3 regions of the Erythrobacter sp. NFXS35 genome follow, and region 1 is predicted to be linked to each of the others. Evidence: predicted binding sites of a transcription regulator. Region 1 holds the regulator's gene; each other region holds the start of a gene.
What was found. The regulator LexA, encoded in region 1, represses DNA repair genes until DNA is damaged. The targets are predictions, from matches to a motif close to GTTCCNCNCTTGTTCT.
Positions count from the first base shown of each region.

Region 2: J3454_RS02665 (recA-like protein) is a predicted target of LexA. The motif match lies at 5,823-5,838, and genes of this name have one in related genera.
Region 3: J3454_RS08195 (ribonucleoside-diphosphate reductase subunit alpha) is a predicted target of LexA. The motif match lies at 6,156-6,171, and genes of this name have one in related genera.

Region 1 is NZ_JAGDEB010000001.1:331,826-341,402, forward strand. It holds gene gltX (glutamate--tRNA ligase) at 1-1,232, opposite strand, end outside; gene J3454_RS01655 (ComEC/Rec2 family competence protein) at 1,298-3,553, shown strand; gene lexA (transcriptional repressor LexA) at 3,577-4,260, opposite strand; gene J3454_RS01665 (molybdopterin molybdotransferase MoeA) at 4,451-5,632, opposite strand; gene moaC (cyclic pyranopterin monophosphate synthase MoaC) at 5,629-6,138, opposite strand; gene trpC (indole-3-glycerol phosphate synthase TrpC) at 6,316-7,110, opposite strand; gene trpD (anthranilate phosphoribosyltransferase) at 7,115-8,107, opposite strand; gene J3454_RS01685 (anthranilate synthase component II) at 8,104-8,715, opposite strand; gene J3454_RS01690 (phosphodiester glycosidase family protein) at 8,712-9,560, opposite strand; gene J3454_RS01695 (anthranilate synthase component I family protein) at 9,557-9,577, opposite strand, start outside.
Region 2 is NZ_JAGDEB010000001.1:534,811-544,387, forward strand. It holds gene J3454_RS02640 (error-prone DNA polymerase) at 1-315, opposite strand, end outside; gene J3454_RS02645 (UdgX family uracil-DNA binding protein) at 317-1,777, opposite strand; gene J3454_RS02650 (putative DNA modification/repair radical SAM protein) at 1,777-3,015, opposite strand; gene J3454_RS02655 (PilZ domain-containing protein) at 3,114-3,446, opposite strand; gene J3454_RS02660 (Y-family DNA polymerase) at 3,502-5,115, opposite strand; gene J3454_RS02665 (recA-like protein) at 5,015-5,785, opposite strand; gene J3454_RS02670 (sodium-dependent transporter) at 5,888-7,291, opposite strand; gene panB (3-methyl-2-oxobutanoate hydroxymethyltransferase) at 7,430-8,302, shown strand; gene J3454_RS02680 (DUF475 domain-containing protein) at 8,335-9,408, shown strand; gene J3454_RS02685 (bile acid:sodium symporter family protein) at 9,380-9,577, opposite strand, start outside.
Region 3 is NZ_JAGDEB010000002.1:150,180-159,756, forward strand. It holds gene J3454_RS08170 (alpha/beta fold hydrolase) at 1-239, shown strand, start outside; gene J3454_RS08175 (PilZ domain-containing protein) at 385-1,074, shown strand; gene J3454_RS08180 (putative bifunctional diguanylate cyclase/phosphodiesterase) at 1,071-2,978, shown strand; gene J3454_RS08185 (PAS domain-containing sensor histidine kinase) at 3,016-4,548, opposite strand; gene J3454_RS08190 (response regulator transcription factor) at 4,642-5,289, opposite strand; gene J3454_RS08195 (ribonucleoside-diphosphate reductase subunit alpha) at 6,316-8,292, shown strand; gene J3454_RS08200 (PilZ domain-containing protein) at 8,303-8,650, shown strand; gene J3454_RS08205 (hypothetical protein) at 8,693-8,878, shown strand; gene J3454_RS08210 (ribonucleotide-diphosphate reductase subunit beta) at 8,981-9,577, shown strand, end outside.

The DNA.
Region 1 (9,577 bases):
AAACGCTCGCAAATTTTGCGCAAGCTGGTGCGCGCATCGGCATCGAGCAGTTGGGAGGCTTTTTCGGTCAATTCCAGCGGCCGCTTGGCGAACAGGAATGCCGATCCTTCAACGACTTCGTTGAGGTTCTTTGCGCGCACTTTGATCACCGGCATGGCCGTTTCGAGCAGCGCTGCGTCGGCATCTTCGCCGATCCGCGCTGCCACCAGCGCGGCCAGTCGCGCATCATCGGCTTCGCGCAGGTAGTGCCCGTTCAGATTGTCGAGTTTCTTGATGTCGAACCGCGAAGGGCTCTTGCCGACGCCATCCAGATCGAACAGCTCGACCGCCTCGTCGCGGGTGATCTCCTCGCGGTCGCCGTGGCCCCAGCCCAGACGAAGCAGGTAATTGAACAGGGCTTCGGGCAGGATACCAAATTCGTCGCGATACGCCTCCACCCCCAATGCGCCGTGGCGCTTGGATAGCTTGGCCCCGTCGGAGCCGTGGATCAGCGGGATGTGGGCATAAACCGGATCGGGCCAGCCGCCCTCGATCGCATGCATCGCGCGGATGATCGGCAGTTGGCGGAAGGCGTTGTTCAGGTGATCGTCGCCGCGGATCACGTGAGTGACGCCCATGTCATGATCGTCGACCACCACCGCCAGCATGTAGGTCGGCGTGCCGTCAGCACGCAGGATGATGTAGTCGTCGATTTCCTCGTTCCGCACCGTCACTGCGCCCTGCACCCTGTCATGGATGGTGGTCTCGCCCTCGTTCGCGGTCTTCAGCCGGACGGTGAATGGCGTGCCTGCAGGCGCTTGACCCGGGTCGCGGTCGCGCCAGCGTCCGTCATAGCGCAGTGGTTGTTTGTTGGCGCGCTGTTCGGCGCGCATCGCTTCGAGTTCTTCGGAGGTGGCAAAGCATTTATAGGCATGGCCCGCCTCGAGCAATTGCAGCGCCACTTCGGCATGACGCTCGGCACGGTCGGACTGGAACAGCGGCGGCGCGTCATAATCCAGACCGAGCCAGTCGAGCCCATCGATGATCGCGTCGATCGCTTCCTGCGTCGAACGCTTGGCGTCGGTATCTTCGATCCGCAGCAGCGTGCGTCCGCCGTGATGGCGCGCATAAAGCCAGTTGAACAGCGCCGTGCGCGCGCCGCCGATATGCAGGAAGCCGGTGGGCGACGGCGCGAAGCGGGTCACAACCTGCGTTGCCGACGTATCCGCTGGGCTGCTGCTTTCGCTTGCCATTGCCTGTCACTTCCTGTTCACTTTGAGCGGCTTGGCATGGGCCTTGCCGGTCAGGGGGCGAGCCGATGCGCGATGCGCCAATCATTCCGATGGGGGACGATCCCGGCAGCCAGCCTGCCGCTCGCGTCGCGTCGGCGCGGCCTTGGCAAAGCGGCGCGGGATTGTCCAGCGTGGTAGCACGGACGCTCGCCCAACTGGCGCGCAGCATCGCCGATCATGCCGAACGGTTTCTCGCCACTGCCGGCTTCGACCGCGCACCGTGGCTGGCGGTGCTGTTCATGGGCGGGATCATGGCCTGGTTCGCCTTGCCGGGGCAAGATTACTGGCTGGCGGCAATGGCAGCGGCGGGCGGGCTGGCTGCGACGGTATCAATCCTTTGGCCCGATACGAAGGGCGCTTTCGATGAGCGGGTGAACCTGCGAAGCGCGCTGATTGCCGGGGGACTGGTGTTCGCGCTGGGCATTGCAGTTATCTGGGCGCGTTCCGAAATTGTCGGGGCCGAGGCGATCGAGAGGCCCGGCGTTGCGCTGCTTCAGGGTCATGTGCTGGAGCGCGAGGATCAGCCCGCCGATGGCCGGATTCGCCTGACATTGGCGGTGCGCGATGCCGCAAGCCTGCAAGCCTATAAGGTGCGGATCAATGTACCGTTTGACGCGCTTGCCGGGCAATCCGCCGGTCCTGCGCTGGCCGAGGGCGCGGTGGTCCGGCTGCGGGCGCGACTGATGCCGCCTGCGAGCCCAATGTTGCCGGGTGCCTATAATTTTGCCCGCGCGGCGTGGTTCAAGGGCTTGGCGGCCACCGGGAGCGCGATTGGCCCGGTCGAACTTGTCCGCCCCGCAACGCAGCAGGGTGGACTTGCCGATATACAACGAGCGCTATCCGCCCATGTGCGAACGCGGGTCGAAGGATCGGCAGGCACGATCGCCGCCGCCTTTGCCAGCGGCGACCGCGGCAGCATCGCGCGTGCAGACGAGGAGGCGATGCGCGATTCGGGCCTGACCCATCTGCTTTCGATCAGCGGCCTGCATGTCAGCGCCGTGATTGCCGCTGCCTACCTTGCAGTGTTGAAGCTGCTCGCGTTGTCGCCCGCACTGGCTTTGCGCGTGCGGCTGCCTGTCGTGGCAGCAGCGGGCGGGGCATTGGCGGGGATCGGCTACACCTTGTTGACCGGCGCCGAGGTGCCGACGGTGCGCAGCTGCGTTGCCGCCATGCTGGTGCTGATCGCGTTGGTGCTGGGCCGCGACGCATTATCGGTCAGGATGGTGGCGGTGGCGGCAGGGTTCGTCCTGCTGCTCTGGCCGGAGAGCGCTATCGGACCAAGTTTCCAGATGAGCTTTAGTGCGGTGCTTGCGATCATCGCCTTGTCGACGAGCACGCCGGTGCGCGCCTTTCTTGCCGCGCGCGAGGAGCCATGGTGGGCGCGGATTGGGAGGCGGGTGGTGATGCTGTTCGTCACGGGCATGGTGATCGAACTGGCGCTGATGCCGGTGGTTTTGTTCCACTTCCACCGCGCGGGGCTTTACGGAGCGCTCGCCAATGTTATCGCCATTCCGCTTGTTACGTTCATTGCGATGCCGCTGATCGCATTGGGGCTGCTGTTCGATCTGGTGGGGGCAGGTGGGCCATTCTGGTGGCTGGTGCAGTATTCTCTCGACCTGCTGCTGGGAATTGCCCACTTCACCGCGAGCCAGCCGGGTGCGGTCAAGCTGATGCCGCAGATCGGCGGAACGGCTATCGCGCTGTTTGCGGGCGGAGGGCTTTGGCTGGCGCTATGGACAGGACGGGCGCGTGTCCTGGGCCTCTTACCGATTGCCGCCGCGAGCGTTCTGACGATCCTGACTCCAGTCCCAGATATACTGGTTTCGAGTGACGGGCGGCAGGTCGGTATCACCATTTCCGGGGCTGAAGGGGATCGGCGGTTGCTTTCCCTCCGTGACAGCCGTTCCAATTATGCACGCGACAATCTGATCGAACTCGCGGGGGTAAAGGGCAATCCGGTTCCGCTTGCCGAATGGCCGGATGCGCGGTGTTCGGATGCGTTCTGCACACTGGTGATCAAACGTGGCGGCCGTGACTGGGCGATATTGATGGCGAGAAGCCGCGCCCGGGTGGAGGAGCGCGCGCTCGCCAGCGCCTGCACCCGCGCCGACATCGTCATCGCCGAACGATACCTGCCGCGTTCCTGTCGCCCGCGCTGGCTCAAGGCCGACAGACGGCTGCTCTCAGAAACCGGCGGGCTATCGATCAACCTGGATCGCCAGACGTTCGACACCGTGGCCGAGCGCGAAGGGCAGCATGGCTGGTGGCGCGGTGGCGGCTAGAAACACGCCCCCGCGCCCACCTGTCAGTGATAGCGGCGCAGCAGCCCGGCAAGCTTGCCCTGCACCTGCACTTCGTCAGGCCGATAGACTTGTGCTTCGTAAGCGGCGTTGGCCGGATCGAGCCGCACCTGCCCGCCGTCCTTTCGCAGATATTTGAGCGTTGCTTCCTCGCCGCGCACCAGCGCCACCACGATCTCGCCGTCGCGGGCGGTATCGGTGCGGCGTACCAGCGCATAGTCGCCGTCGAAAATGCCGGCTTCGATCATGGAGTCTCCGGACACTTCGAGCGCGTAATGCTCACCCGGACCGAGCAGCGCTGCGGGGACAGGCAATGTATTCTGACCTTCGAGCGCTTCGATCGGAGCCCCTGCCGCAATGCGGCCATGGAGCGGCAGTTCGATCACGTCATTGGCCGGTTCTGGCGCAGCGGTGCGGGCAGCGGGCGGCGTCATCGCAATCACATTATCGGCTGCGCTCCGCACCGGGGTCGAATCCTCTGGCTGCCGGATGACTTCGAGCGCGCGCGCCCGGTTGGGCAACCGACGAAGAAAGCCGCGTTCTTCCAGCGCCGAAATCAGGCGATGAACGCCCGATTTGCTCTTAAGGTCGAGCGCCTCCTTCATTTCCTCGAAACTCGGCGAGATGCCGGTTTCCTCCAGCCGCTGCTGGATGAAGCGGATCAGTTCGTGCTGCTTGGCGGTCAGCATTGATCAAAACTCCCATACTTGCATCCAAACCCCGCCACAGCGACGGTAGATGCGGTTCTGCGTGCGTGCGTCACGCGGCACCCAAATATCCAAGGTGCACTTTTCGTTCGGCGATATAGTGAACGAACAAAGAACAATTAGGCAACCGCCATGGGAGTGTCAAGCGCCATGCGCCGCAGAATCCCGCAATTCAGCCATTCCGGAGGTAGAGCACCGGAACCGGATCGCCAGGGGCAGCCGCCGGAGCGCCTGCGGGCCGATCGATCAGGCAATCGGCGGCGGCCAGCGTCGCCAGCGCGCTCGAATCCTGCGCCCCGGCATGGGACACACTGCCGTCTTCGCTAACCGCCCGCAGGAACTCGCGCCGCTTGCCGGCAGCGGGCAACATCGCGCCAGCGCGCATCGTCACCGACCGCGGCAGGGGTGAAGGATCGCCCAGCGCCGCCCGCACCAGCGGCAGGGCGAACAGGAACGCCGTGACGAAGCTCGACACCGGATTGCCCGGCAGGCCGAGGATCACTTGCGCACCGCGCCGCGCCACCAGCAGCGGCTTGCCGGGTTTGATCGCGACCTTCCAGAACGCGGTTTCGGCCCCCCAAGCGGCGAGTGCGGGCTTTATCAGGTCGTGATCGCCCACCGATGCGCCGCCCGATGTGATGAGGATGTCCGCTTCCTCCGCCGCCGCCAGCGCCCCGGCGAGGGCGGTCATGTCGTCACCGATCGGTCCGAGCCGCTGCACATCGCAGCCCCAAGGCGCGATCATCGCGGCGATCATCGCGCCGTTGCTGGCGGGGATTTGATGGGGCAGGCAATTGGCGGGATCGCTCGCAAGTTCATCCCCGCTATCGAGCACCGCAATTCGGACCCGACGTCTGGCCGCAGCCATGCCATGCCCGCCAGCAAGTAACAGTGCCATCCGCGCCGGGGTGATGCACGTGCCGCGCGCAAGCAGCAGGTCGCCGGTCGCAAAGTCGAAGCCGCGTTTGCGGATATCGCGTCCGGGCGGCGGCATGTCACTGGCGCGGATGGCGCCGTCTCGAACCTCGGCATCCTCCTGCAGCAGCACCCGGTCGGCCCCCTCGGGCAGCATCGCGCCGGTCGAGATACGGACGCACTGCCCAGCGGCCAGTGTCTTTGAAAACGGCGCACCTGCACGGCTTTCGCCGATCAGTCGCCACGGTCCTTCACCGGGTGCGAGTGCATAACCATCCATCGCCGACAGATCGGCAGCGGGCTGGGTGCGCGCGGCGCGGATATCTTCGGCACAATAGCGGCCGAGCATCGCTTCAACAGCAACTCGCTCGACCGGCAGGACCGGCGCCAGCGCCAGCAGCTGCCTCTGCGCTTCCTCCAGACCGAGCAGATCGCTCAAGCTGCGCTCACGTCCGGCGCGTTCCAGTCACCCGACTTGCCGCCGGTCTTTGCAATCAGGCGTACATCGCCGATCACCATGCCCTTGTCGATCGCCTTGGCCATGTCGTAGATCGTCAGCAATGCGACGCTGACAGCGACCATCGCTTCCATCTCCACGCCCGTGCGGCCGGTGAGCGAGGCAGTAGCGGTCGCGCGGATCGCGCACGAACCGTGGGTATCCTCGTAAGCGAAATCGATGCTGACCGCTTCGAGGCCGAGCGGGTGACACAGCGGGATCAGATCGCCGGTGCGCTTGCCCGCCATGATCCCGGCGATGCGCGCGGTGCCCAGAACATCGCCCTTGGGCGCATTGCCTGCGCGGATCGCGGATAGGGCCTCTGCCGACATGGTGACAAGCCCCGATGCGACTGCGCGGCGCCGCGTCGCCGGTTTGCCGCCGACATCGACGATGCGCGCTGCGCCGTCATCACCGAGATGCGTGAGTCGGGAGCGGTCTTCGTTCATCCTGATACCCGCAAGGCTTTCCGAACGCGCCTGTAGGAGACACATGAGACACTGTCCAAGGAACGAAAATCCGCCCCTTCGGCATCAGGGACGCGGACGGCAGGCGGAAACGTTCTTGGCGCGGTCATGGTGCCGTTGTTGCCCGATTTTGGCAATGTAGGACAGTCTGCGATAGAATCAGCCTTCGCCTTCGAGCAGGGTGCGCGTGGCGACCGCGATATCGGGCTGGCGCATCAGGCTTTCGCCGACAAGAAAGGTGCGCACGCCCGCCGCCCCGAGCCGTTCGATGTCGGCATGGGTGTTGATCCCGCTCTCGCCGATCAGCAGCGTGCCTTCGGGCGCGAGCGGGGCGAGGCGTTCGGTGACGGCGAGACTGGTGGTGAAGGTCTTGAGATCGCGGTTATTGACCCCGATCAGGCGCGACTTGAGGACCGTCGCGGCGCGTTCCATTTCGGCTTCGTCGTGCACTTCGACCAGCACGTCCATGCCGAGTTCGGCTGCCGCCGCTTCGATTTCGGCCATCAGCGCGTCGTCAAGCGCGGCGACGATAATCAGGATTGCGTCGGCGCCGATCGCGCGCGCTTCAAGGCATTGCCACGGATCGACCATGAAATCCTTGCGCAGCACTGGCAGGGTGCAGGCGGCGCGGGCGGCGACGAGGTAATCCTCGTGCCCCTGAAAATAGGGCGCATCGGTCAGAACAGATAGGCACACCGCGCCGCCTGTCTGGTAGGCGGCAGCATGCTGGGCGGGGCGGAAATCGGCGCGGATCAGGCCCTTGGAGGGGCTGGCCTTCTTGATCTCTGCGATCAGCGCATAACCGGTGGCGGCGCGGGTGCGCAAGGCGGCTTCGAACCCCCGCGGAGCGGTCTGGATGCGTGCTGCCGCAGCCAGCTGCGCTTCGCTGATTGCGAGCTTGCGGGCGGCGACCACTTCGCGCTTGGCGGCGCAGATTTCTTCGAGTTTGTTCATGGTCTCACTTTGCCAACGCAATCCAGTTTTCTAGCATTGCCATCGCCCGTCCGGAATCGAGCGCCTCTGCTGCCATTGCTGCGCGGTCGGGCCAGTCGCTTCCGCGCCCTGCGACCTGCAACGCGCCTGCGGCATTGAACAGCACCGCATCGCGATAGGGGCCGGGCGCACCCATCAGCAATGCCTTGAGGGCGGCGGCATTGTGCTTCGGATCGTCGCCGCGGATCGCTTCAATCGGGGCGTGCGGTAGGCCCGCGGCGCTCGCATCGATGCGTTCCATCGCGAAGGCATTGCCGGTTACCACTGCGACCTCGTTGCCGCCCGCAAGGCTGAGTTCGTCGAGCCCCTCATCGCCCGAGACGATCAGCGACCGGCCGGTGCCGAGCCGCGCCATCGCACCTGCATAGATCGGCACATAGGCCGGGCGGGCGATGCCGATCAGCTGGCTTTTGACTTTCGCCGGATTGGACAGCGGTCCCATCAGGTTGAAGATCGTGCGCTTGCCGATTTTCTGACGGATGGGCTGGATCCGCGCCATCGCCGGGTGGTGGTTCTTGGCGAACAGAAAGCAAATGCCGATTTCGGCGAGCGTTGTTTCCGCTGTGCGACCGGCGGCGTCCATGTCAAGGCCGAGCGCTTCCAGCGTATCGGCCGCACCGGCCTTGGAGCTGGCCGCGCGGTTGCCGTGCTTCGCCACCGGCACGCCGCAGGCCGCGACCACCAGACTGACGGCGGTCGAGACGTTGAGGGTATGATGACCGTCGCCCCCGGTGCCGCACACATCGATGGCGCCTTCGGGGGCGTCGATGGGGATCAGCCGCGCTCGCAAGGCCCTCGCCGCACCGGCAATTTCGTCGGCGGTCTCTCCGCGCGCCGACAGATCGACGAGGAACTGCGCGATCTCGTCTTCGGAAGGCGCACCGTCGAGCAGTACACCGAACGCAGCCTCAGCCTCAGCTTCGCTCATCGGAGCGGCAATTGCGGGGAGGGTGCTCATGCCATCGATCCTTCGGCAAACGCTGGTGCGATCCCGCACAGCGCCAGAAAATTGGCAAGCAGCGCATGGCCATGCTCGGTGGCGATGCTTTCGGGATGGAACTGCACCGAATGGATCGGCAGGTTTTCATGCCGGAAACCCATTACGCTGGCATGATCCGCGCCCGGCGTTTCGGCATGGGCGTTGGCGATCAGCTCTGCTGGCACGTTCACCACCTCAAGGCTGTGATAGCGCGTGGCGATGAAGGGGGAGGGGACGCCTGCAAACAATCCGGTCCCGTCATGCGCCACAGGCGAGGTTTTGCCATGCATCAACCCGCCGCGCTGCACCGTGCCGCCGAAATGCTGGCCGATCGCCTGATGGCCCAGGCACACACCCATCAGGGGCTTTCCGGCATCGGCGCAGGCCGCGACCAGATCGAGGCTGATCCCCGCCTCGGTGGGGGTGCAGGGGCCGGGGGAGATCAGATATCCCGCCGCATTCAGCCGGACCGCATCCGCCGCCGTCAGCGCATCATTGCGCTCCACGCGAACATCCGCTCCCAGCTCCATCAGATAATGGACGAGGTTGAAGGTGAAGCTGTCGTAATTGTCGATGACGAGTATCATTCACCCGTTCCTTCGCGCCCGTTATTTCTGATGCGGCTTGCCACGATGATCGGCCCCGCGCGCCCCTGATCGAGCCTCCCGTTCGCCGGATCCCACAGCGCAGAAGTCTGACTGTCGAGATGCAGCGCGTTGGGGGCCTTCACCTCGTCGCGGAAATAGCGCGCCAGTTGCCCGAAGCTGAGCGGCGCATCGGCAATCACGAAATGCGTGCGGCCCTTGGCATCCACGCCCACGCCGTTGCGGATTGCGCGGGAGGGGCCGTTGTCCTGAATATCGGGATGCAGCTTGCCGTCGATCACCAGCATCGGGCCGGACTGCGTCCCGAATTGCGGGCGGTCGCCCACGGTTGCCACGAAGGCCTCGCTTGCCAACACCCGCCACTGCCCGCCGGTGCCGAAGAACACGCCGTTGGGCTTCATGTAGAAATTGCCATCGCCTTCGCCGCGCTCCAGCTCGGTCAGGCGCTCGCCATTCTCGACGTAGTAGCCGACCGCTTTCAGATCATCGCCGAAAATACCGCCGTTGAAAGCAAAGGCGACCGATCCAGCATCGGCGCTGGCGGCATAGGTGCTGAGCGAACCATAGGGCTGCCCGCCTGCTGGAGCATTCGCCATCGCGATCCGGTGCTGCGCGGGATCGGCGGTGCAATGGGTGAGGGGAACCGTTTCGAAGGTCACGGTACTGCACGCCGAAAGACCTGCCGCCTGGGTGCCGGCGGGGGTGGGTGAGGAAGCCCCGACAACCGGCGTGCCATCGAGGTTGACCGTAACCACCGCATCGCCCGCAGGCGCCTCGGAACAGGCCGCTAGCACAAGGCAGGCCGCGAGCAGAGCCGAGCGCCTCATTGCCCATACCCCGGCTC
Region 2 (9,577 bases), 200 kb from region 1:
TTCGGGGTAGGCGAGGAACGCCAGCCCTTCGACCGTCTCAATCCGGCAACCGATCACCGGGCGCAGCTTGAGCGTCTTGGCCTCGGTATGTAGCCGCACCACCCCGGCCATCGAATTGACGTCCGCAATCCCGACCGCGTCGTAGCCGTGGCTGTGCGCGGTCAGCACCAGATCGACCGCATCTGATGCCCCGCGCAGAAAGCTGAAGCAGCTCGCCAGACCCAGCTCGACGAAGGGCGCACGCGGCGGGGCGGCGACCGCATCGGGATCAATCGCAAGCGTGCGCTTGTCGGGGGTCAGCGGGGCGTCGGGCATCTCAGCCTGCCAGCTCTTCCAGCCGCTCCTTCACCGCCGCAAGGTCGCTTGCGAACAGTGCGGCCTGTGTTTCGCGCGCCTCGCCATCCAGACGCAGCAGGTAGGATGGGTGCGCCGTCACCCACAGCTCGCCCCCATCTTCAAGCGCGAGCGGTGCCCCACGCGCCCTGGAGATGCTCACCGTCCGGCCCAGCAGCCCGCGCGCCGCGCTGGCACCGAGCGCCAGCACGAGGCGAGGTTTCACAATTTCGCGTTCGGCTTCCAGCCACCAGCGGCAGGTATCGATCTCCTTTGCGCCCGGCGACTGATGCAGCCGGCGCTTGCCCTTCCACACGAATTTGAAGTGCTTGACCGTGTTGGTGACATAGGCGGCGCTCCGATCAATGCCGGCGCGGACGAGATAGTCGTCGAGCAGCTGCCCGGCAGGCCCGACGAAGGGCCGTCCGGCGACATCCTCCTGATCGCCCGGCTGTTCGCCAACGATCATCAGCGCAGCGCCAATCGGCCCTTCTCCCATCACCGCGTGGTTATCGAGCTCGCCGATCGGGCAGTTGCGACAGGCGTGGATCGCCTTGTCCACACCTGCCAGCGTCGCGGGCTTTTCGCCCATATTCAGGCTGCCCGATGACACCATCTGCGCCTCCCTCGCCTGTGCCCCGGCGATCAGCTGCGGGATCAACTCCGCCTCGGGCAGGTTCTTCCAGTATTTCTTCGGCATCTCCGAAAGCATCGCGCCGACCTTGAGCCGCGCGGGATTGAAGATCGAAGCGTAGTAGGAGCGCCACAGATCTTCGACAGGATCACCTGCGGGCGCGTCGGAGCGCCGGGCGGGCGGGCCTTCGTGCATGGTCTTGCCGTCCCAATGCACGCTGCCGCGCGGGGTCAGGATCGACCAGCGCATATTGGCGAAACGGCGCATGAAGAATGCCGCCTCGGCGCGCAGGATATGGTGATCGGGTTCGAACCAGGCGACGAAGTGCGGCGTGCCATCCTCCTCGGCAACCTCGCGGAAGCGGACGAAGGCGTGCATCTTGTGCGCATCGCGCCGCACCGCCTTGGCCAGTTCCTCAATCCGGCGCACCTCGAGATCGGCCTTGTCTTCCATCAGCCGCGGATTGCGCTGAAGCCGCCACAGCACGCGATACAGCAGCCCGAATCGCGCCGGATCGGTGTGCAACGCGGCGCTGCGGGCCACCGTCAGGAAGCGCTGGCTGGCGCGCACCGGAGAGCCATCAGCAGGCGGCACCGGCAGGCGCATTTCGCTGCGCGATGGTCCATCGGACGCGAACAGATCGCCGGTGCCGCCCGGCTCGATCCACGAAACCCGGTCAGGCGGGACATCGCATTGGATCAACCCGCGCGCCCGTTCACGCCAGAACGCGAAATCGTCGGGCGCGGGCAGATGCACGGCGTAATGCGCGCCGAGGCTGACGTTCTGCCCCAAGCGTGTTTGGACGGTCATCAGAACAGCTCCAGCTGTTCCTGCTTCGGCGCGAGCAGACCGCGCAGGTCGGCGCGGTCGGTCAACAGCGTGGGCCGCCAGTCGAGCGTGCAGATGAAGGGCCGCACCTTGGCGATCGAGGCAGTCAGCCGCGCGACATCGTCCAATCGCAGCGTCCGGTGCCGCCGCGCCGCGAGTATCCGTCCGACCGCCTGCGTTCCCAGCCCCGGCACCCGCAGCAGTTGTTCTTTCGCAGCGCGGTTCACGTCGACCGGAAAGCTTGCGCGGAACTTCAGCGCCCAGGCGAGCTTGGGATCGATATCGAGCGGCAGATTGCCATCCGCCTCGGCCGCATCGGCGACCTCTCCCGGCGCAAAGCCATAAAACCGCATCAGCCAGTCCGACTGGTACAAGCGGTGTTCGCGCAGCAGTGGCGGGCGCTTCAGCGGGAGCACCGCAGAAGCATCGGGAATCGGCGAGAAGGCGCTGTAATAGACGCGTCTGAGGCCAAAACTGCCATACAGCCGGCTCGCCTTGCCGATGATCGCCGTGTCATTGGCATCATCCGCGCCGACGATCATTTGGGTCGACTGACCCGCAGGCGCAAACCTGGGCGCGTGGCGGAACCGCTTGCGTTCGTCCTTGGCCTCGATGATCCGCGCCCTGGTGCGCCCCATGGCGCCTTCGATCTGCGTTTCGTCCTTATCGGGTGCAAGCCGTGTGAGGCCTGCGCGGGTCGGCAGTTCGACATTGATCGAAACCCGGTCGGCATACAGCCCGGCCTCGTGGATGATCTCGGCATCGGCTTCGGGGATGGTCTTGAGGTGAATATAGCCGCGAAAATCGTGCTCTTCCCGCAGTATCCGCGCAACTTCGACCATCTGCTCCATCGTGTGATTGGCGCTCTTGACGATGCCGGAGGACAGGAACAGCCCCTCGATATAATTGCGGCGATAGAAGTTGAGCGTGAGATCCACCACCTCCTGCGGGGTGAACCGCGCACGCGCCACGTTCGAGCTTTTGCGATTGATGCAGTAGTGGCAATCGAAGATGCAGTGGTTGGTCAGCAGCAATTTGAGCAGCGAGATGCAGCGGCCATCGGGCGCATAGGCGTGGCAGATGCCCATCCCTTCGGTCGAGCCCACGCCTTTCCCGCCCAGCGAATTCTTTTTCGCCGTGCCGGATGACGCGCACGAAGCGTCATACTTCGCCGCGTCAGCAAGGATTTCGAGTTTCTGGCGGAGTGTTTGCTGAGTCATCGGAGGCTTGCGGGAACCATGGGGAACACCTTTCGTGTTCCTTATATGTTCCTACACACTCATTGCCAAATGCAAAGCTTGCAAGCGGCTATGACTGTTCAGGTCGATTGATCCTCTGGAGGAGCACTCTGCACAAATCCGATCTTTTCAAGCAGGAAGTCCAGCACCGCCGGGTGAATCGCGCCTTCAAAGGCCACTCCGGCCACCGGCCCATCCACCCATGCAACCGTACCGAGCGGCGCATTGATGCCGCCGACCTTCATGGTCACCCGGTCGCCGATGGCGGCGAAGCCGGGCTTGCCGCGAAGCTTGCAACCGCCTTCGGAAATGTCGATCAGATCCACGAACACCACGCGCGAACGCACACGGCTCTTCACCATCAGGCTGAGCGGACGGCGCTCCGAGGCGCGGCGGATCGTTTGCAGATTCATGTCGGCTTCAATTGCACAAATCGGTAAAGGAAATCTGAGCGCCGAGCTGCAAATTTCACGCGAACAGGCCTTGCAGGAACCATTCCGGCACGCCCCCGCGTCCATCGCCCGCCAGCCCCGAACGATAAATCCAGTAACGCCGCCCCGCCTCGTCCTCGATTCGGTAGTAATCGCGCAATCGCGTGGTCGAACGTTCGCGCCACCATTCGGGCGCGATGCGTTCCGGCCCCTCCACTCGCACCACTTCCCGCACCCCCCCGCGCCAGCGGAAGCGCTGCGGGAAACCATCGGGCGAGGCGTAAAGCACTGCAATCGGCTCTGCCCGGTCGAGCAGCTTCAAGGGGCGGGCATGGAAGGCAAGCAGCCCTTGCGTCGGGACGAGCTGATCGAGCGGGGCCTGCCAACCCTGCGCACGTTCGGGAATGTGGCTGGCGCGAGGCACCGGGCGCGAGACCGCTTTCGGCCCCAGTCGTACGCTCAGCCGGTCGATGCAGGCCGCGATTGATGTGCCATGCTGCTCGGCCGCCGCATCAAGATCCGCCTGCGACAGCGCCAGCGGCTCGCTCCAGCTGGCGCGTAGCTGCACTGTCTCGATCCCGAATCCCGCCTCGATGTCGTCGAGCCGCGCCGCGAACAACCGGATCATATGGCTTGCCTCGCGGGTGGCGGCGGCGAGTTCGATGCGGCGCCACAGCACCTCGCCATCGACCCGCCACAGCGCCAGTTCGAGCCGCCGCGCGCCCTCCCCCCGCGCCTCGAGCGCACGCACCATGTCCGCGGCAAGATCGCCCACCACCTTATCGAGCAAGGTGCGGTGACGCAGCGGCTCCATCAACCGGCGCTGCACCATCGGCTGCGGCCGGGCGAGCACCGGCAGCAGCGGCTCGGGCACCTTGCCCAGCAGCTGATCGAGCCGCAGCAGCGGATTGGCGGCGGGCGAACGGCGATTGCGGAACCGGCGGCGCAAGCCGTCGCGGGCGGCGGCCTCACCCGCTGGGTCATCCTCCGCACCGCTGACCCCGGCGAGTTCGCCCAGCCGCTTGATCCCCAACCGCCGCAGCACGGTCAGCACATCATCATCAAGCCGCAGCGCCGCCACCGGCAGATCGCCGAGCAGCCGCATCGGATCGTCTCCGGGCAGAAGGATGGCCCCCGGTGGCGCGAAACGGGCAAGCGCCCATGCCGCTCCGGCAGTGGGACCAAGCGCGGCGCGCACCGTCAGCCCGCGCTGCGCAAAGGCGGCGGCGACATCGGCCAGCAGCCGCGCCTCGCCCCCGAACAGATGCGCCGCGCCGGTGACATCCACCAGCACGCCATCGGGCGGATCGAGCGCGCTCCACGGCCCCCAGCGCTGCGCCCACAGGGCAAGCTTCTCCAGCGCGGTCAGATCGCCTGCCGGATCAGCCGGGACAGCGGCAAGTTGCGGACACAGCGCGCGCGCATCAGCCAGCAGCATCCCGGCCTGCGCACCGGCAGCAAGGCCTGCGTCATTGGCGGCGGAAATCCGGGGGCCGTGCGCGGTCTCGGTGATCAGCGCGGTCGGCACTGTGTCGGCAGCGGCACGATTGTCAGGCGCGTGCGCGAGCCGCCAGCGATCGACCGACAGTCGGACGAACCAGATCGCCAGAATCCGTCGCGGCGAAGGCTGGATCGGGGCGTAGTGTTCCATTTGCATCGTTCAATATCCATTCGCCCGGCGCATGGCTGCGCGCGCGAAACAGCTCTGCCCGCCACGTGGCATAGCCTGGCGCAGCCGGGTTCCAGCGGGGGTGCGGCGACGGGGCGGCACTCACCCGCCAACGCATACGGGCCGAGGACAGATCAGGCGCGGCATCCAGCCGCACCAGCCACAAGGAAACCCCATGGCGTTCGGCGGTCAGGCTCAAACGTCGCGACGCGGTGAAGGACAGCGCGCGCGGATTGCCAGCAATCTCGCCGATAACGCAGACCAGATCGCGGCATCTGAGCCCTTCTTCGAGTGCGAACAGCGCATCCTCTGGCGTAGCAGCGGCGACATGAATCAGACGGTGACGCAGATCGGGTGGCAGGCCTTGCACACAGGGCCGCCCGCCCAGCCGGATCGTCACGCGATCCTGCACCCACAGCACCTGGCGACGATCATCATCCTCGCCTGCCGCAGCAAGCGCATCGCGCGCCAAGGCAAGCGCCAGCCCTGCTCCGCTCGCCTCGCCGCCGGATGCAAAAATCTCGGAGTGCAGCGGCTGCTCTTCCAGACCCGGACGCCAGCGCGCATCAGGTCGCCGGGCGGCAAGCGCGCGCGGGATGCGGGAGCGGAGGAAGGGCGCAATCGCCCGCGATGAGGCAGTGACTTCAGGCATGGAACGACTCGCTACCGGACTCGGGTTAGTCCGTTTCGTTCCTATTATGTTCCATATCGGGCGTGCGATTGCAACGCCCGGATCGTAGCCACCCGGTTGAAATCAACCCATCAAGCCAAACACCATGATTGCCCCAAGCGCGAGCGGACAGGCAAAGCGCACAAGGAAACGCCAAAACAGGTGCAACCCGCCCGACAGGCCATTCTCGCTATCGACCAATCGCCGGTCTGCGATCCAGCCGATGAAGATCGACGTGAGCAGCGCCCCGATCGGCATCGTCAGTTTGCTGGTCAAGGCATCGAGCGCATCCAGCGTGCCGAGCCCTTCGAAAATCGGAATGAAGCCGAGTGGGTGGAAGCCCGACAGCGCTCCGGTCGAAAGCGCCGACAGCACGCCAAGTACTGCCGCGCCCAGCGTCACCAACCCCGCCGCAGCCCCGCGGCGCAGGCCGAAACGGTCGATCACCCAAGCGGTCGGCACCTCCATCAACGCCACCGAACTGGTCAGAGCGGCAAAGCCGACCATGACGAAGAACGCGAGCCCGATGAGCGAACCGAACGGGATTTCCTGAAACGCGTGCGGCAGGGTCTGGAACATCAGACCGAACCCGCCATTGGGTGCAAGCCCTGCAGCGAACACGATCGGGAAGATGCACAAGCCTGCGATCAGCGCCACCGCTGTATCGGCCCCGGCAATAATCGCCGAAGTCCCAGCCAGATTCACATCGCGCCCGACATAGGCACCATAGGTGACCATGCCAGCCACCCCGAGCGAGAGCGAGAAGAACGCCTGCCCCACCGCCGCCAGCATGATTTCAGGCGTCAGTTTCTCCGGCTCGAAACTGAACAGATAGGCAAAGGTCTGCTCCATCGCTCCGCCGAAAAGCCCGTAGATCGTGATCCCCAGCAGCAGCACGAAAAAGGTCGGCATGAGATAGACCGCCACCTTCTCGATCCCGCCTGAAACCCCGCGCGAAACGAACACCAGCGTGACGGCGAGAAACACAAGGTCGAGCAGGCTGGTGGCGGTGCCATTGCCTATCATCGCCGGGAACAGCGCATCGACTTCTTCATACGAAAGCCCGTCGAACGCCGGGCCCGTCACACCGGTTGCCACCAGATCGGCGACGAACGTGCCGATATAGTAAAGCACCCAACCGCCCAGGACACAGTAGAAGCTGAGCACCAGAAAGGCCGAGAACACGCCGAGCGAGGCGACCATCTCCCACGCCCTCGACGCCCCCGATTCCATCGCAAGCTTGCGATAGCTCTCCGGAGCCGCCGCCTGCCCGTGGCGGCCGATCAGCGTCTCGCACAGCAAGACCGGCAGACCGATCAGTACGATGCACAAGATATAGAACAGCACGAAGGCACCGCCGCCATTGGCACCGGCCTCGGCCGGAAAACGCACGAGATTGCCAAGCCCGACCGCAGAACCGATCGCCGCCAGAATGAATGCCGTGCGCGAAGACCAGCCGTCGCGTGCCGTACCCGAACTCGCTACCATGATCAAAAGCCCTCTCGCCGCATGTCCCGGACACGTCATCGACGTGTCAGCGCAATTGTCACCTCTGTGCAATGTTTCCGGGGCCGCGCCAAGGGGGAGGTTTTGCGTTCTGACCAAGCGGAGGCTAAAGGCGGCGTCATGTCCACGACTTTTCAGCTCGACACCAGCACCAGCCGGGCCACTCCCACCCCGCAGCCGATGCGGCGCCTCACCGTGCCGCGCATCAGGGCGCGCAAGGTGGACGGCGTCACCGCTGAACCGCTGGTGATGCTCACCGCCTACACCGCGCGCCAGGCGCAATTGCTCGATGCCCATTGCGACCTGCTGCTTGTGGGCGATTCGCTCGGCCAGGTGATCTACGGCCTGCCCTCGACCATTCCGGTCACGCTCGACATGATGGCGAACCACGGTGCGGCGGTGGTACGCGGTTCCTATCATTCGGTAGTGGTTGTCGACATGCCATTCGGCAGTTACGAAAGCTCGCCGCAGCAGGCCTTTGAAAGCGCCGCCTATCTGCTGAAGCAGACCGGAGCAGCGGCCGTGAAGCTGGAAGGCGGGGCGGCAATGGCACCGACGGTCGAATTCCTCAACAACCGCGGCATTCCGGTGATGGGCCATGTCGGCCTGACCCCGCAGGCGGTCAACGTGTTGGGTGGTTATGGGGCGCGCGGACGCTCCGATGCCGAGGCGGAGAAGATCGTGTCCGATGCGGTTGCGCTTGAGGAGGCGGGCGCTTTCGCGATCGTGATCGAAGGCGTGGTGGAACCCATCGCCATCACTGCGACCAAGGCGGTGTCCTGCCCCACCATCGGCATTGGCGCTTCGGCGCAGTGCGATGGGCAGGTGCTGGTGACAGATGATATGCTCGGCATGTTCGAACGCGTCCCGCGCTTCGTGAAGCGCTACGAGGACATTGCAGGCGTGATTGACCGCACCGTCGCGCGTTATGCCGAGGAAGTGCGCGCCCGCGCCTTCCCCGGCGAAGAACAGACATACCAGCCTAAAGACTGACTTTCCCCTCCCACGCAAGGCCCTCCACGAACATGCAGACCCTGCTGCGCTTTTACACGTTTTCCTTCGCTTTCACTGCTGTCTGCTTCGCTTTGGCGGGCTATTACGGGTGGGTCAGCACCGGCACAATTTCCGGCTTGCTCTCGATCCTTTGGATCGTGTTCGTGCTATCGATCCTCGAAGTTTCGCTGAGCTTCGACAATGCCGTGGTCAACGCCACGGTGCTGCGCGAGATGGATCCGGTGTGGCAGCAGCGCTTTCTAACCATCGGCATCCTTATCGCGGTGTTCGGGATGCGGATCGTGTTCCCGATTGCGATTGTCTCAATCGCGGCCAGCATCGGCCCGTGGGAGGCAGTACAGCTTTCACTCGGCGATCCGGAGGAATATGAGCGCATCGTTTCCAGCGCGCATATCGGCATTGCCGGCTTCGGCGGCGCGTTCCTGGCGATGGTCGGGCTCAGTTTCTTCTTCGATGCCGACAAGGAAGTGCACTGGATCCGCACTCTGGAGCAGGGGATCAACCGCTTCTCGACCGTTCCGGCAGTCGAGATCGGGCTGGTGCTGGGGTTGGTCTACGGCGTTTCCACCCTGCTGGGGCCGGATGAATCGCTCACCTTCCTCACCGCTGCCGTGCTGGGCCTCGTTACCTATATCGGGGTCAATGCCCTGGGCGCAATCATCGAACAGCGCGAGGCGGCCAAGAAGGCGAGCGGGGCTATTGTTCGGTCGGGCCTTGGCGGGTTCCTGTATCTCGAAGTGCTCGATGCCAGCTTCAGTTTCGACGGCGTGATCGGGGCGTTCGCCCTGTCCAACAACATGATCGTGATCGCCATCGGCCTATCGGTCGGTGCGATGTTCGTGCGTTCGATGACGATCCACCTGGTCAAGGCGGGAACGCTGGCGGAGTATCGCTATCTGGAACATGGCGCGTTCTGGGCGATCATCGTCCTGGGGGTCATCATGCTGGTCTCGGCACGCTATCATATCCCGGAAACCTTCACGGGGTTGATCGGCGCAGTCCTGATCGGCTTGTCGCTGTGGTGGTCAATCCGCCACAACCGCGCCGAACGAATAGCTAATGGCGAGGCTGTGCCAGACGCGTAGCCAGCGGCGCGGCAAGCACCAACTGTGCAAGGTGATACAGCAGCAGCGGCGCGATCACGAATCCGGCGCTCGCTGGCGGGAACAGGATCGCGGCGAGCGGCGCGCCGATGGCCACGCTTTTCTGCGAACCGGCGAACAGAAAGGTGATGCGATCTTCACGCGCAAGGCC
Region 3 (9,577 bases), on a different contig from region 1:
AGCTGGCCGCGATTATCGACGATGGCTGCCGGCGGTCGCGGCTCGCCGATGTGCGCGTGCCGACGCTGGTCCTGCACGGCGAGGACGATCCGCTGGTCAAGCTCGAGGCGGGAGAGGACACCGCCCGGGCGATCCCCGGGGCGCGGTTGGTGACCTTTCCCGGCTGGGGCCACGATATTCCCGAACCACTGATTGCGCGAATCGCCGACGAAATCGTCGGGCACGTGCGTAGCAACTGAGGAAATCCGCAGGATTCCGGCGAATGCCGCTTTCCGCAGCGGCAGCCTAAACCAGGTTGTTGCGCACCGGTTAATGCCGTTGCGGTAAGTTCAACAGATTTTCCCGTGCCTTGCAACGATGCATGAAGGCAGTGGGAGACACTGTATGACCATTGGATCGCCTCACGCCATCACTGCACAGCCTGGAAGCGCTATCCTGCCGGACGGCGATCGTCGCACCGACGGCCGCGTCCAGACCGTATTCCGCGTCGCTCGCGTCATCACCGGCACCGACGAAGGCCTCGCCCGGATCACCAACCTGTCCGATCGGGGCGCGGGCCTGCGCATGATGATGCCCGCGAACCTGTCGGAAAGTCTCACGCTCGAATTTGCAGACGGCGTGGAAGTGCGCGGGCATGTCGTCTGGCAAGAGAACGAACATCTCGGCCTGCAGTTCGACCAGCCGATCGATTGCGCGCATCTGCTCGCGGTTCTGGCGGAAGGCGCGCGATTGGGCAGCAACCGCCCGGTCAGACTGCAGCTTATGGCCACGGCGCTGACCCGCAGCGAGATTGGCCTGCGCAGCGCCAAGGTGATCGACATATCGTTGCGCGGGCTCAAGCTGGAGCATGACGGGAGCCTGACCGAGGGGCTTGATCTCAAGGTGACACTGCCGTCCGGGATCGAACGCCTCGGCCGCGTGCGGTGGGTGCGCGGCGACCGAGCCGGCGTGATGCTGCTGCAACCGCTGAGCTTGGAGGCGCTGGGGTCGATACAGCGGCTGATGCGCACGCCCGAGCCGCCGGTGGGCTTACGACAGGAGCCGCAGGGGGCAGATCAAGTGGCCCAGAAATGACTGCGGCGCTCCAGACCTTTTCGGCGTCGTGCGCGCCTGCCCGCCGGTCCGAACCCGAAAGCGGGCGATCGCGGCGGCGCGATGCGATTGCCCGCTACGCCATTCTCGACAGCGCGCCAGAGCCGCATTTCGACGATATCGTCAGGCTGGCCGCGCGGATAACCGGCGCGCAGACAGCGGCGATCAGCTTCATCGATGACACGCGGCAGTGGTTCAAGGCCCGCTGGGGCCTTGATCCGCGAGAGACGCCGCTCTCGGTCTCGTTCTGCGTTCACACGATCGACATAGCAGCGCCGCTGGTGGTGAAAAACGCGGCCGAGGACGTCCGGTTCGCCGATAATCCGCTGGTGACCGGCTCGCCGCATATCCGCTTCTATGCCGGAGTTCGGATACTCGCGGCGGACGGCACGCCCATCGCCGCCTTGTGCGTGTTCGATCCGGAGCCACGTCCGCAGGGGCTCACCCCGCTGGAGGACCTGACCCTGCGCACGCTGGCGGGACAGGTGGAGGCACTGCTCGAACTGCGGCGGCTGGTGCTCGAACGCGAAGCGCAGGCGGCGGCGCAATCGCGGCTCAGCGAGCGGCTGCGTTATGTTGCCGAGCATGACGATCTGACCGGGCTTCCCCGGCGCGACCTGTTCAACCGGCTCCTGTCCCGAACAATGGAGGACGCCCACCGGGACGGCCATCGGGCCGCACTGCTGTTCGTGGACGTCGATCACTTCAAGCAGATCAACGATTCGCTTGGCCATGATGCAGGCGACGCCCTGCTGTGCGGGTTTGCGCAACGGCTGCGCAACTTCCTGCGTCACACAGACATCGCGGCGCGGCTCGGCGGGGACGAATTCGGCGTGATCCTCGGCGGCATCGATCGCGAGGAACAGGTGGCCGATGTCGTCGCCTCGCTCAATCGCCGGCTGCACGAACCGATCCTGCATCGCGGGCGGCTGATCAGTTGCAAGGCAAGCGTCGGCGTGGCGATCTATCCCGACCATGCGGCCGATCCTGACGCGCTGATGAAATGCGCCGATCTCGCGCTCGCAGAAGCGAAGCTTTCGCGCGGACGGGCCGAGACTTTCAGCCCGCGGCTGATGGAGGAATTCGACCGCGGGGCCGCAATGCTGTCAGTCGCGCGCGAGGGCCTCGAAGCCGGGCGGCTGGTGGCACATTACCAGCCGAAGATCGATCTCGGGACCGGCGTACTGGTCGGGTTCGAGGCGCTGGTGCGGTGCCAGACCACCGACGCCGGCACGATTATGCCTGACAGTTTCGCACAGGCGTTCGAAGACCGCGAACTGGCCGTCGCAATCAGTCGCCAGATGATCTCGTCCGTGCTCGATGATATCCGTGCCTGGGTCGATCGTGGGCTCGACTTCGGCCATGTTGCGATCAACACCGGCGCTGCCGATTTCCGCGGCAATGCCTTTGCCGAGATGCTGCTGATGGAAATTGCGGCGCGCGGGCTTTCGCCCGGCATGATCGAACTCGAAGTGACCGAAGGCGTGTTTCTGGGTCGCGGTGCGCAGCATGTCGGCCGGGCGTTGTCGGTGCTGAGCAAGGCGGGGGTGCGGATCGCGCTCGACGATTTCGGGACCGGCTACGCATCGCTCACCCACCTCAAGCAGTTTCGGGTGGATGTGCTGAAGATCGACCGTTCTTTCGTCAGCGGGATCGGCACCAATTTCGACGACACCACTATCGTCCGGGCGCTGATCGGGCTGGGCAAAAGCCTCGGCATCACCACGGTTGCCGAAGGGATCGAAACAGCCGCGCAGGCCCAATTCGCAACGGCGCACGGCTGCGACATCGGACAGGGGTTCCACTTCGGCAAGGCGCAGCCGGGGGCGTCCGTTCCCGCCATGATCGCACGCTTCGGCTGCGCTTCGGTTGCGCAGGCGGTGTAGAACTGGCCGGGGCCAGAGAAGGAGGCGGCGGCGCGCTCTAGCGCGGCGGCGCGGCGGCGGGCCACGGCAGCCAGAACCGGAACTCCGATCCCTCCGGCCCGCTGTGTTCAAGCCAGATCCGGCCGCCATAGAGCTCCACGATGGTACGGCAGATCGACAGCCCGATCCCCATGCCTTCGCGCTTAAGGCTTTCGGTCCATGAAAACATCGTCGCCTTCGCTTCCGGGGTCACGCCGGGGCCGGTATCGGCGATGCAGACGGTGATGCCGCGATCATCCGCGCTCGCGGCGATGGTGGCGAGCGCGGGATCGGCTTCCGCCATCGCCTCGCAGGCATTCTGGAGCAGGTTGATCAGCACCTGCTGGATCTTGATCCGGTCGGCGATCATGATCGTGTCGCCCGGGACCCGGTTGTCGAACCCGATGGCGGTGCGGCACGACGACCCCACCAGCCGCATACATTCCGCAACCGCTTCCCGCAGGTTGAAGGGCTCGCGCAGAGGCTTGCGGTGCCTGGTCAGCTGGCGCAGGTGATCGAGAATCCCGGAGGCCCGCCGGGTCGCCTCGCCGATGCCGTCGAGCGCCGTCTTGAGTCGTTCGACATCGGGCGCCCGCTCGCCTTCCGTGCGGGCGCCCGCAAGGTAGTTGGTGATCGCGGTCAGCGGCTGGTTGAGTTCGTGCGCCAGTGTCGCCGCCATCGTCCCCATCGCATTCACGCGTGAGGCATGGATCATCTTCATTTCCAACGCGGCAAGGGTCCGGTTAACTTTGTGCAGGTCGGTGACGTCCTGCCCTTCGCAGAACAGGCCGCAGATTGCTCCGCTTCCGTCACGCAGCGGCTGGTACAGGACGTCGATCCAGCGCCGCTCAAGACAATTCGTCGCCGGATCGCGGACGCTGATCGGCAAGTCCGACCCGCAAAAGGGGGCGCCGGTGCGGTACACCTCGTCGAGCAGGTCGAGAACGCCCTGCTCCGCCATCTCGGGCAGCGCTTCAGCGACTGTCCTGCCGATCAGGTGATCGCGCCTCACGAACGCCCGATATGCGGCGTTGGTGTATTCGAAGCGATGATCCGCCCCCTTGGCAATCGCGATGAAGCCGGGAGCCTTGTCGTAGTTCGCAGGACTTATGCCGCCGCGCTCGTCTGGCCAAGCGTCCGCAGCCGCCGGATCGACGATGTTGATGCAATGGCCGACGACCCGATCGCCTTTGTCGCGGACGGGGGACAGGAAGACGATCCCCGGAGTCGCCGCGCCGTCGGCCCGCACAATCCGCATCCGCCACGATCCGCTGCGTCCATCCGCCAGCGCATCCCGGAACCCGGCCAAACCCGCAGCCTCCGCGTACTCGGCAAGCACCGCCACCACCGGACGGTTGAGCACGGCGTCGCACGCCGCGCCCGTCATCGCCGCAAAGGCATCATTGACGAACACGATCGGATCACCTTCGGCCAGACTATTCGTGCCGACCGTCGCTAAAGGAGAGCCCTTCGCGGCCTGTGCCAGTGCGCCCGACCATGCTTGAGCGTGCGTGATATCGTCCTGCTGACTGTGGGCGGCGTGTTTGGCCATCGTCGAATGTCCGATTGTCCGGATCGCTTTAACCGGCCTTAGCGTCGGGGGATTATAACTACCGGCTGGCAGATTCGATGTTGATATACTGGATCAATTTTTGCTGCCGGCCGGCGAATCTTGCCGCAACTTCTCGCTGTCGAGCTGCATTTCGGCGGTGAAACCGGCCCTGTTCGCCAGCTTCACGACTTCCGCCACGCTTTTGACATTCAACTTGGCCAGCGCATTGCCGCGGTGCATTTCCACTGTTCTCACACTCAACCCCAGCCGGTGCGCGACTTCCTTGTTGGGAACGCCCTCCATCAGGATCGCCATCGTCTCACGCTCGCGCGCGGTAAGTCGTTCGATGCTGTAACGCGCCTGTTCACGGGCGGAGAGCAGGTGATGCATCTGGTCGAGCATTTCGAACGCTTGCGCAATCGCCTGATCGATCGCTTCGGGGGTGAACGGCTTTTCGAGAAAGTCGATTGCACCCAGTTTCATTGCGCGCACGGCAAGAGCGACATCTCCATGCCCGGTCAGGATAACCACCGGCCACGACACGCCCTGTTGCTTGAGGATCGCGAGCAGTTGCAGGCCGTCAATGCCCTCCATGCGGACGTCCAGCAGGAGGGGCGAGGGGGTGAGAAACGGAAGCTGGTCGAGAAAATCCTCCGCCGACGCGAAGGGCCACGCCTGAATGCCCGATGCAGCCAGCATGAAATGCAGCGAGGTACGGACGCCGCTGTCGTCGTCGATCACGTATATTCTGCGGCTGGCGCCGGTCTGGGCTGTGGCCGCGTCCGGATTCGCTGTATGATTGTCTATCATCGGCATTGGCAGGTCCGCTTTCCTTCGGGGGTTCGGTATCTTCGACGCACCCGTCTCGGTGGGTGGAGCGCTCGGATGAAGATCGGTTGCACCGGCTCGGGTCGGCCGGTTCGCTGTGGCACAGCCTCGCTACAGGGTTGCCGATTCGCGTACGGCTGCTCGGCTGCTCGCTCGGCAAGAATAGCAATCACGCCGGAGCGTCGAGCCGATACGGACCATAGGCCGGCCAGCAACCTGTGGGAACTACGGTGGCGGGGCCGTGCGACGGGGAGGTGCGGTGGGGCCGAACGCCCGGCGCCAACGACAGGCGCGCGCAGGATGGCAGTTTCGCGCGATGCATTACCAGCATTCGACTATCAGCGAGCCATCATTCGCCGCCGACTGCGTGGCCTACCACGCAACATTCGCATTGTGCGTCTGCGCAAAAGATTCACCGATTGATTCACATGATTCAATCACCAAATTTTTCTTCACAGATTCAATTTGGGGGTTGCGGGGTACGCGACTCAAGCTTGATCCACGCGTCGCGGGTCTCCGGATGCCGCGAACGGGCCGTTCGTGGTAACTTAAGCATTAATCGCCCGTTGACGTGGAATCGCGCCTGATTCACTATGTAGTGGTTCGGCTGAAGACGGACCCCCAAGAATTGGTGACTCGCTGTTATAGCCCGTAAGGGTGACAGGGGGCGGATTCGCTGCAGAATCGGGGGGACGCCGCAAGCCGGGAAGCGAAAGTCAGGCCCGCCTGTGGAGCCCTCCGGGGACATCCTGTTGGCGGATCTGTGGATCGTCATGTATAGAACAGAATTAGAACACAGGCCTTGCGCCGTGGGATGATTCGGCGGCACGATTGGGGCAAGTGATGGAATTCAAGATGAACGACGGCGGGGCCAATGCGGAGGCCAATGCGGAGGCCAATTCTGGGGCCAATGCGGGGGTGGCCGATTTGCTGAACGAAATGGATGCGGGCGGCGCTCTGGCGGCGACCCCGGTGAAGGATGAAAAGGCCATGACCATGAACAAGGCCGATAGCGGATCGGAAGAACTGATCGCCGTCAAGGCGGGCGAAGCGCTGGCTGGCGCGATGGTCGAAGCGGCCAAGGAAGCCGCGGGCACCGACAGCAAGAAGGTCAATGATCGCCGCTTCGTCGTCACCACCACGCCCGAACGCGATGCCAACCTGACCGAATTCGGCAAGGAAACCCTGACCGATCGCTATCTGTTGCCGGGCGAAAATTATCAGGATCTGTTCGCCCGCGTGGCGGATGCCTATGCCGATGATCAGGCCCACGCCCAGCGCCTCTATGATTACATCTCCAAGCTGTGGTTCATGCCCGCCACCCCGGTGCTGTCGAATGGCGGCACCCACCGCGGCCTGCCGATCAGCTGCTATCTCAATTCGGTGTCCGACAGCCTCGAAGGGATCGTCGGCACCTGGAACGAAAACGTCTGGCTCGCCAGCAAGGGCGGCGGGATCGGGACCTATTGGGGCAATGTCCGCGGCATTGGTGAACCGGTTGGCCTGAACGGCAAGACTAGCGGGATCATTCCCTTCGTCCGCGTGATGGACAGCCTGACGCTGGCGATCAGCCAGGGTTCGCTGCGGCGCGGTTCGGCGGCGTGCTATCTCGATGTCAGCCACCCGGAAATCGAGGAATTCCTCGAAATCCGCAAGCCCAGCGGCGATTTCAACCGCAAGGCGTTGAACCTGCACCACGGCGTGCTGCTGACCGACGAATTCATGGAAGCGGTGCGTGCGGGCGACAAGTTCGACCTCAAATCGCCCAAGACCGGTGAAGTGCGCGCCACGGTGGATGCGCGCTCGCTGTTCCAGAAGCTGGTCGAAACCCGGCTGGCGACGGGCGAGCCCTATATCGTGTTCTCCGATACGGTGAACCGCATGATGCCCAAGCATCACCGCGATCTGGGCCTCAAGGTTTCGACCTCGAACCTGTGCAGCGAAATCACCTTGCCGACCGGGATCGACCACCTCGGCAATGATCGCACCGCAGTATGCTGCCTGTCCTCGCTCAACCTCGAAAAGTGGGACGAGTGGAACGGGGACAAGCAGTTCATAGAGGACGTGATGCGCTTCCTCGACAACGTGCTGCAGGACTATATCGACCGCGCGCCGGACGAAATGGCGCGGGCCAAGTATTCGGCCAGCCGTGAACGTTCGGTCGGCCTCGGCGTGATGGGTTTCCACTCCTATCTGCAGATGAAGGGCGTGGGCTTCGAAAGCGCTATGGCCAAGGCGCTGAACCTCAAGATGTTCAAGCAGATCCACGCCAAGGCTTGCGAAGCATCGATGCTGCTGGCGCAGGAACGCGGCCCCTGCCCCGACGCGGCCGACATGGGCGCGATGGAGCGGTTCAGCTGCAAGATGGCGATCGCGCCGACCGCGTCGATCAGCATCATCTGCGGCGGCACCTCGGCCTGTATCGAGCCGATCCCGGCCAATATCTACACCCACAAGACGCTGTCGGGCAGCTTCATCGTCAAGAACCCCTATCTCGAAAAGGTGCTCGACAAGAAGTCCAAGAATTCGAACAACGTCTGGAACTCGATCCTCGAACGCGGCGGGTCGGTGCAGCACCTCGATTTCCTCACGGTGGAGGAAAAGGCGACCTTCAAGACCAGCTTCGAGATCGACCAGCGCTGGCTGCTCGAATTCGCGGCCGACCGCACGCCCTATATCGATCAGGCGCAGTCGCTGAACCTGTTCATCCCGGCCGATGTCGACAAGTGGGACCTGATGATGCTGCACTTCCAGGCGTGGGAGAAGGGTATCAAGTCGCTCTATTACCTCCGTTCCAAGTCGGTGCAGCGCGCCGGTTTCGTCGGCGGGGTGGAAGCGGACAACACCTCCGCGCTCGCCAAGATCGAGCTGTCGGCGGGCGAGACCGATTACGAGGAATGCCTGAGCTGCCAGTGAGGCCATAGAGATGCGCGCCCGCAACTCCGTTCGCATTCCCACTGCGGCCACCGGTTCGTGCCGGACGTCGCGCGGGATGCAGTGGGATCTCGAACTGGCCGACCTGTCCGAGGGCGGGTGCCGGATCGAGGATTCCCGCGGGCGGCTGCGGCTCGGCGAGTTCGTGCGCCTCTACATTGCGGGCACCGGTCCGCACATGGCCGAGGTCGCATGGCGGCAGGGTTCGCGGGTCGGGATCGAATTCGCCCGTCCGCTTCCGCGCCGGGTGTTCACCCTGCTCGCCGCTGCCGACTGGCACGGTGCGCAGGCCGCGTTTGAAGAAGACAACAGCAGCCTTCCGGTGCGGCGGTTCATATGATCATGGCCCGCACGGCCACAGGGACGACGAGGAGACGAAGTGATGAATTTGCCGTTCGGGATGGCGATTTTCGGCCTCTTGGTGTGCGCCGTGTTCGCGTTCAATTCGGTCCGCGAATTGCGGCGCGACAAGCCCGGCCATGCGCGCAACGCGGCGATGATCCACATTGCGATGGTATCGATGCTCGCGCCGTTCTGCCTCTATGTCCTGATCGCCTGGGCACCCTGACAAGTTAGCGGGCGGGGGCGCGTGAATCCGGGCCGCCGCTCGCACCGTATTTGAAAACGCCTATCTTGGCCCTGTAAGACATTAATCGAAGGAATCCGCCTCATGTCGCTGCTCGAAGCCCGCTCCACCTACAAGCCGTTCCAGTACCCCTGGGCCTATGATTTCTGGAAGCGCCAGCAGCAGATCCACTGGATGCCCGAAGAGGTGCCCCTAGGCGAGGATTGCCGCGACTGGGCGCAGAAGATCACCGAGCACGAGCGCAACCTTCTCACCCAGATCTTCCGTTTCTTCACCCAGGCCGATGTCGAGGTGCAGAACTGCTATCACGAAAACTACGGCCGGGTGTTCAAGCCGACCGAGGTCAAGATGATGCTCGCCGCGTTCTCCAACATGGAGACGGTGCACATCGCGGCCTATTCGCACCTGCTCGACACCATCGGGATGCCCGAAAGCGAATATTCCGCCTTCCTCGAATATGAGGAAATGAAGGACAAGCACGATTTCCTCAACCAGTTCGGCGTCGACACCGACGAGGATATCGCCCGCACGCTCGCCGCGTTCGGCGGGTTTACCGAAGGGCTGCAGCTGTTCGCCAGCTTCGCCATGCTGATGAACTTCCCGCGCTTCAACAAGATGAAGGGCATGGGCCAGATCGTCAGCTGGTCGGTGCGCGATGAAAGCCTGCACTGCGAAGGCATC